Regions from separate parts of the Paenibacillus sp. JT22N15 genome, predicted to be linked through region 2. Evidence: riboswitches for the same ligand, from Rfam matches in the RefSeq annotation. Region 2 holds a riboswitch; the other holds the start of a gene.

The links. A riboswitch is a leader RNA that binds a small molecule or an ion and turns the genes downstream of it on or off. The one in region 2 is predicted to bind ZMP and ZTP.
Region 1: another riboswitch for ZMP and ZTP. It lies ahead of rpiB (ribose 5-phosphate isomerase B); the one in region 2 lies ahead of AC50X8_RS24165 (GNAT family N-acetyltransferase).

What each region holds. Positions count from the first base shown of each region.
Region 1 covers NZ_JBXENV010000015.1:192,756-196,645, reverse strand. The annotation lists gene AC50X8_RS26115 (manganese efflux pump MntP) at 115-660, shown strand; gene AC50X8_RS26110 (low molecular weight protein arginine phosphatase) at 786-1,364, shown strand; ZMP/ZTP riboswitch at 1,462-1,542, shown strand; gene rpiB (ribose 5-phosphate isomerase B) at 1,697-2,149, shown strand; gene AC50X8_RS26100 (TIGR01440 family protein) at 2,225-2,848, shown strand; gene glyA (serine hydroxymethyltransferase) at 2,980-3,890, shown strand, end outside.
Region 2 covers NZ_JBXENV010000013.1:148,992-152,881, forward strand. The annotation lists gene AC50X8_RS24145 (M56 family metallopeptidase) at 1-397, opposite strand, end outside; gene AC50X8_RS24150 (BlaI/MecI/CopY family transcriptional regulator) at 394-771, opposite strand; gene AC50X8_RS24155 (hypothetical protein) at 934-1,269, shown strand; gene AC50X8_RS24160 (SDR family oxidoreductase) at 1,284-1,982, shown strand; ZMP/ZTP riboswitch at 2,039-2,120, shown strand; gene AC50X8_RS24165 (GNAT family N-acetyltransferase) at 2,166-3,287, shown strand; gene AC50X8_RS24170 (MFS transporter) at 3,452-3,890, opposite strand, start outside.

The DNA.
Region 1 (3,890 bases), on a different contig from region 2:
AGAATATCTCCAAGACCGATTAAACAAGCTATAGTATGTTTGTCCCCATTGCCGCATATGTTGGGTTAAGAGTGTTTGCGGACGTGGGGGGAGATCATTTTGTGGAGTAGCCATATGCTTGGAGGGCAATTTATTACACTGCTGCTTATGGCGGTTGCGCTTGGCATGGATGCTTTTTCGCTAGGAATTGGAATCGGGCTGCGTGGCATTCGCTGGCTCCATATAATAAGATTAAGTGCTATTATCGGTATATTTCATATTATTATGCCGCTCGGGGGCATGTACGCTGGGAGCTTCGTCAGCGGCTTGCTTGGTCATGTAGCGACTGCGGCTGCTGGCGTACTGCTGGTGCTGCTCGGCGGGCATATGATTTATAGCTCCTTGCGGGGAGAAGATGTGCAAGCCTTTGATTACCGCACCATTTGGGGAACGGTGCTGTTCGCGCTGGGCGTCAGCGCTGATTCTTTTTCCGTTGGCGTTACGCTCGGCATGTTCGCAGCTGATTTGATGCTGACGGTGCTGCTGTTCGGTTTTTTTGGCAGCTTGATGTCGATTATGGGACTGCTGCTTGGAAGAAGAGTCAGCCATAAGCTAGGCGGCTACGGCGAAGCATGCGGCGGTGCGGTGCTGCTGGTGTTCGGTATAATGTTTATTTTCTGAAAATATAAGAATTTATAAGTTTACATGTATAAATAGGCTTATATTTCATCGCGAAACGGAAGCTTTGCCATCAAAGGATGGCATCAGCCGTTTACGCTTGATACACATAGAAAGGGGCATGCGGCGTGAAGCACATTTTGTTCATTTGTACGGGAAATACTTGTCGTTCTCCGATGGCGGAGGCGATGCTCAAAAATATGGCGGGCCAGCAGGGTGTAGCAGTAGAAGTGCGTTCGGCAGGCATCTCGACCATTGACGGTTTGGCCGTTTCCGGCCATGCGACAGAGGTGCTGCGCGGTTATGGCATTGAACATCAGAGCTCTTCGTGCGCGCTGACAGCAGAAGCGGTAAAATGGGCTGACCTCGTACTGACGATGACCGCCAGCCACAAAAGAGGACTGCTCCAATGGTTCCCAGAAGCCGTTGATAAAGCGCACACGCTCAAAGAGTATGTCAATCAAGATACGGGCGTACTGGCAGACATTAAGGAACTGGAGCGGCTGTATACGGAGCTGCACATGAAGCAGACGCTGGGACAGCAGCTGACGGATGGCGAACGCAATCGTCTGCTGGAGTTGGAGCGCCGTATACCAAGCTTTGATATTATAGACCCGTTTGGCGGAACACTCGGTAATTACAAAAGCTGCGCCGAGGAAATTCGTAGCTGCTTGCAGCAGCTGCTCTTGCGGTTAAAGCAGGAATAAGCGAATGGTTGTGGCAGCGCAAATGTAAAAGCGCGAATTTAGGCGCGGAACCGATTGATTTTTCACAAAAATTCGGCTATGATGAGTACAGATATACGGTTTCCGATGTGACTGGCGACGGAAGTGGGTAACCACGGTGGAGCATCGGAACATACGGCCGGTCGCCTGGGCAAAGAGCAGCATGCTGAAGAGCATGTCATGCTCTTTTTTCGTCTTTTAGGACAAATTTAGGTATAATAAAAGCGCCGAATTGCGGAAGCGGAGTTCATGTGCCGAGCGCCGCAAGTATCATTGCAAGTGCAGCATCGTCATACTGTGGAGGAGGTTTATACGTGAAAATTGCCATTGGCGCCGATCATGCCGGCTACCGGCTGAAGGACGAAATTGTACCATTTCTGCTATCGCTTGGTCACGAAATTGAAGATTTCGGTTGCGACTGCAATCAATCGGTCGATTACCCGGATTATGCACTGCCTGTAGCAGAAAAGGTGGCAAACGGGGAAGTGGATCGCGGTATTCTCATTTGTGGAACAGGCATTGGCATGTCGATTGCCGCTAATAAGGTTAAAGGCATCCGCTGCGCGCTGGTGCACGATTTATTTTCCGCCAAAGCGACGCGCGAGCATAATGATACGAATGTGATTGCACTGGGCGAGCGGGTCATTGGACCGGGGGTTGCACAGGAAATTCTTCGTATTTGGCTGGACACGCCATTCTCCGGCGGCGAGCGTCATGCGGGACGCATTCATAAAGTAGGCCAAATCGAGCAAAAATATAACGCTTAAGCTAAATCAACAAGTAAGAAGGCTTTGTTCCATGCTTGCATGGATACGGTTAGTTAGACAAGGAGGCCGCCTGCTATGGAAGCAAACGAGGAAACGATAGCGATAACAAGCGCAGTAGAGACGGTCGTTCGCGAGCTTGCGGCAGCGGGCAGCCTGCGGGCTGGACAGCTTCTCGTCATCGGCACGAGTACGAGCGAGGTGCTGGGCCATCGCATCGGGACGTCAGGCACGCTGGAAGCTGCTGCGGAAATTTTCGCTGGAGTGGAGGCTGTGCGCCGCGATATTGGTTTTTATCCGGTGTATCAATGCTGCGAGCATTTGAACCGCGCGCTCGTTATCGAGCGTGCAGCGGCTGAACGTTACGGACTAGAGCAGGTTGCGGCGATTCCCGTTCCGAAGGCGGGCGGCTCTATGGCGGCTTATGCGTATCGGCATATCAGCGATGCCTGTCTCGTTGAGACGGTAGCCGCGCATGCTGGAATAGATATCGGCGATACTTTCATCGGTATGCATTTGCGCAGAGTGGCGGTTCCGGTGCGGCCTTCGATTCGCAGCATTGGCGAGGCGCATGTCACGATGGCGGTTACGCGGCCAAAGCTTATTGGCGGTGTACGAGCGGTGTATGAGCTGGACGGTGTGGCAGCCAGCCGTGATGCTGTTGTCTTGTCTCCGGAGCAATCAGCTGGGACATGCGATTAATCGCAAGCATTCTATAAAGATTTTATTATTGGCGGATGGAGCATGTAACCCGTAGAACAAATATCTGACGAGTCTATCATGCTTAATCCTTATCTATATAACAAGCACACACAACTAAGGAGGCATTTATAATGGAAAATCTACGTAAACAAGATCCGGAAGTTTTGAAAGCAATGGGACTGGAATTGCAGCGTCAACGCGATAACATCGAGCTAATCGCATCGGAAAATATCGTAAGCGAAGCTGTGCTTGAAGCATTGGGTTCTGCTTTGACGAACAAATATGCAGAAGGCTACCCAGGCAAACGTTTCTACGGCGGCTGTGAGCATGTCGACATCGTGGAAGATATCGCACGCGATCGTGCAAAAGAACTGTTTGGCGCAGACCATGCCAACGTACAACCGCATTCCGGCGCACAAGCGAACATGGCTGTTTATTTGGCGGCGCTTAAGCCTGGCGACACGGTACTGGGCATGAATTTGGCTCATGGCGGCCACTTGACGCACGGCAGCCCGGTTAACGCTTCCGGCTTGCTTTACAATTTTGTAGCTTACGGCGTAAATGAAGATTCCTTCACGATTGATTATGAAGAAGTTCGCAAAGCGGCCTTCAAGCACCGCCCTCGCATGATCGTAGCTGGTGCATCTGCGTACCCGCGCATTATTGATTTCGAAAAAATGGCTAAAATCGCCAACGATGTAGGCGCCCTATTTTTCGTAGATATGGCTCATATTGCAGGTCTTGTAGCTGCTGGTCTTCACCCGAGCCCAGTGCCTCATGCGCATTTCGTTACAACGACAACGCACAAAACGCTTCGCGGTCCTCGCGGCGGCTTGATTCTTTGCCGTAAAGAGTGGGCAGCTGCGATCGACAAAGCGGTATTCCCAGGCACACAAGGCGGTCCTTTGATGCACGTTATTGCTGCTAAAGCAGTGGCACTGGGCGAAGCTTTGCAGCCATCGTTCAAGACGTATGCGCAAAATGTTGTGAAAAATGCGGCGGTTCTTTCCGATACACTCGTTGCAGCAGGCATTAACATCGT
Region 2 (3,890 bases):
GAATATGGTCTTGAGAAGAACGTGTGGCGACTGAAGTTCCTGTTTCGTCTGCTTGGTTCGTGATGAACTCGGGAGGCTGCTTTTTTATATCCATATAATTGGATTGAATTTCCAAGTTGGAACCGATCTTAGTAAAGGGAGTGAGCTGCTTACTCTTCTGATCTGAATTCCATTCCAGCGGGAACGTTTGCGGCAGCACATTAAACAAGCTTAACTGACTCTGTGGAGCAATGGGAACCAGCAGCTTAATTAACACAAGAAACCACAATATATGGATAACTCTAGGTTTAAGGTGCTTTTGGAACAGCTTCCGAATCAAGAGTAATATTAATAGAATTACCGTCGATGCGGCTGACGCAGTGAACAGAAGAGAAAAGACCGTTTCCAGATACTTCATAGCTTCTTCTTGTTCTCCAAAATTTGTTGAAGTTCCTCAATATCTTTATCCGATAGTGTCTCTTCTTCGAGAAATTTCGCGCACATTATCCCTACTGCTCCTTTATAAACTCTATTCAGAAATGAACGATTCTCGGCCTTTAAGTATTCATCATGCGAAACCAGCGGATAGTAGAGGTAGTTCCGGCCGGACTTTTCGAATCGAATCGCTTTTTTCTTGTGAAGCCTATTCAGGAAGGTCTTAATCGTCTGATCCGACCAATGCATTTGTTGGGTTAGTTTGAAAATAATCTCACTGGCGGACAAAGGCTCCTTTTGCCAGAGTAGCTTCATCACTTCGCTTTCGGCCTCGGTAATGTGTGGGGACTCGTGCATCGTATTCACCCTTCTTGATTTTATTCGTTTACACTTGTAAACGATATTTAAAGTTTACAAGTGTAAACGAAACGTGTCAAGCTTAAATCGTGATCCCCGTATATTTTCTTTCGTCAGAAAAATAAGGGAAATATGTGAGCGGAGCTTGCATTTAGCGCCTATTTGAAGGACAATGGCTTCATTGTTCTGGAAGCGATTGCATTAAAGCAAGAGACTGAGCTGGTTAAAGCAGCAATGTTTTTTGAAGTGCAGCAGCTAAGGAGCTATTTTCAGACGTGGTCGGTTTCTGATAAGCATTTTGGTCTCATACATTATGATTCCGATGAGGAGATGTTGCCTGGCTGCCAAGGCTTTAACAGCGTGTACAGCTACGCTCGTGTAAGGAGGGCGATAGCGGAAACGTGGGACAATGAGTCGGAGTGGATGGTGCAGCTGCGTAGCAGATTGGAGCAGTCGCTTAAGGAAGCGGAAGCTTCCTTCGGGAAAGAAATTAAATAGAGGGAGCTGGGAGCATGAACATTTTAATTACAGGTGCAGGGCGAGGACTTGGCTACGAGTTGACGAGTGAGGCGCTGGAGCGCGGACATGCGGTTGTGGCGGGAGTTCGATCACCTAATGAGACTAATGAAAAGCTATCGGCACTTACTGAGAAGTATGGTGAGCGGCTGTCGATTGTGGAGCTGGATGTCACGAATGAGGAAGGCATTGCAGCGCTCGCTTCACAATTGAAGGAGCAGAACGTGAGCCTTGGAGCAATCATTAATAATGCAGCGATTCTCAATTCTCGAAATACACACATCGAACAGCTGGATTTTAAGGAAGTTGCGCTGACGATGGATATTAATGTATATGGGCCTATGCGTGTCGTGAAGCATTTGCTGCCTTTATTAACGGAGAAGGACGCTGCCATTTTTAATATTTCTTCTGAAGCGGGCAGCATCACGCATGCTTATCCAGGCGATTATCCTTATGCGATATCCAAAACAGCGCTCAATATGTTCACGCAGCAGCTTCATGTATATTTGCAAAAGCGGGGCATTCAGGTGCTCAGTATTCATCCTGGCTGGATGCGGACGGATATGGGCGGTGGAGAAGCGCCGCTGGATGCGAGCCACAGCGCTCGCGGCATTATTGGGCTATTGGAGCAGCGCCGCACGCCGGACAGCCGCTTTATGTTCGTTGATCATGAAGGTAATGCAATGCCGATTTAAAAAGTCGGAATTAGTTGTTGACAAATAACGGCTTTCCGCTATACTAGCATTAATTATTTGGTATGCGTAACTGGCGAAAACGCAGAGCACTGCGGTGGAGCGCATATGTCATAGCAGCCGTTCGCCTGGGCAAAGTATTTGGTCAAATGACCAAATACTTTTCTATTTTAAGGAGAGGTCGAATTGAAGCAGACGAGAAATGTAGCGGTGTTAGTTTATGAGAGAGTGGATACACTTGATTTTGCTGGTCCGTTTGATATATTCGCCATCTCGAGCGGCAAGGATAGGGATTTTAACGTATACACGGTTGGAGAGACGAAGGAAGCTTTGCATACGCTTAGCGGAATTGCGATTACACCAGCGCATAGCTTCGACGATTGTCCTATGCCTGATATATTAATCGTTCCTGGTGGCATGGGATCGCGTACGGAGATTCATAATGAGAAGCTTACGAGCTGGATTCGCCAAACGGCACAGCATGCTGAACTTATTTTATCTGTATGTACAGGTGCGCTGCTGCTGGCCAAAGCGAATTTGCTGGATGGACTCCAGATTACAACGAATCGCCGGGCACTTGATCTGCTGCGTGAGCTTGCGCCTTCCAGTGTGACGATTGTTGAGAACGTGCGCTATGTGGATAACGGAAAAATCGTCATGTCCGCAGGAGTGACGGCTGGCATGGATGCTGCACTTTATGTCGTGGCAAGGCTGCACGGTCAGGAGCGGGCTGAGCAAACAGCAGCTACTATTGAATATGATTGGCATGAAGAGAAAGTACAAAACAGCCTCCACTTGGCAGTGTCTGCATCGAAAGCCGAGCTTGAAATTAAACGCGCCGCATCTGATGATCTGGAAGCGATGCTTCGTTTATACAAGGAAGCAGCCCGCTGGATATATGAGGCGAAAGGCTTGCGCCAGTGGAGCGAGGATTCTTTTACAATGGAATATTTAGAGAAATTCATTAGGGAAAAAGAAGTGTTCGTCGCTTACTTGCGGGGCGAGCTTGCGGGCTGTTTTTCGGTCGAGTGGGGCTACGAGCCGATCTGGGGAGAGCATTTTCATACGGATGCCGGTTATGTGCATCGGCTGGCTGTATCTCGCAGTTTCAAAGGGCAAGGTCTTGGCGGTCAAGTGCTTGCGTGGTCGGAAGCATATATTCGCGGGCGTGGAAAAACCTGGATGCGCCTTGATTGCATGGCGGAAAATCCGTCGCTTAACGCTTTTTATGTTAGCCAAGGCTTGAGCTTATGCGGCAGATACGATGCAGAGGGCTGGAGCGCAAATTTATATGAGAAAAAGCTGTAACCGCCTATGAAGGGGAACTGCTATAGCATCCACCGGAGGGTGAGTTGTTATAGGTCCACAAAAAGGAAGCGCTGGACTTGCCAATACAAGACTGGTTCAAGCAGCGCTTCCCCTTATTTTTTAATTCCGCTGTAAGAAATTTCTTTTTACCAAGCACGAAGGTTTTATGCATTCCCTGATGGCTGCTTTGCCTCGGTTAAGTAATATAGAAAGGCAAGTACCGGCAGAGCGATACCGATCAGGGAAGCTAAAGCCCATCCCCCATAAGCATAGGCCCATCCTCCCAAAAAAGACCCCACGGCTCCGCCGATGAAGAAAATAGCCATGAATAGGCCATTAAGGCGTCCGCGCATCTCACTGCCTAGCGAATAGATAACGCGCTGGCCCAACACAAGATTTCCTGACACCCCCATATCCAAAACGATAGCAGCAACCAGCAGTAACGTCAAAGCGGCGAAAGAATCCCCTCGGACGAGATAGGCTGTCAAAAAAGCAAGGGCAGAAACGGCAATCGCGATGCCGCTCAGCAATTTAGTCAAACCACGATCAGCCAATCTGCCGGCAATAGGCGCCGCTACGGCTCCTGCTACACCAGCGAGAGCG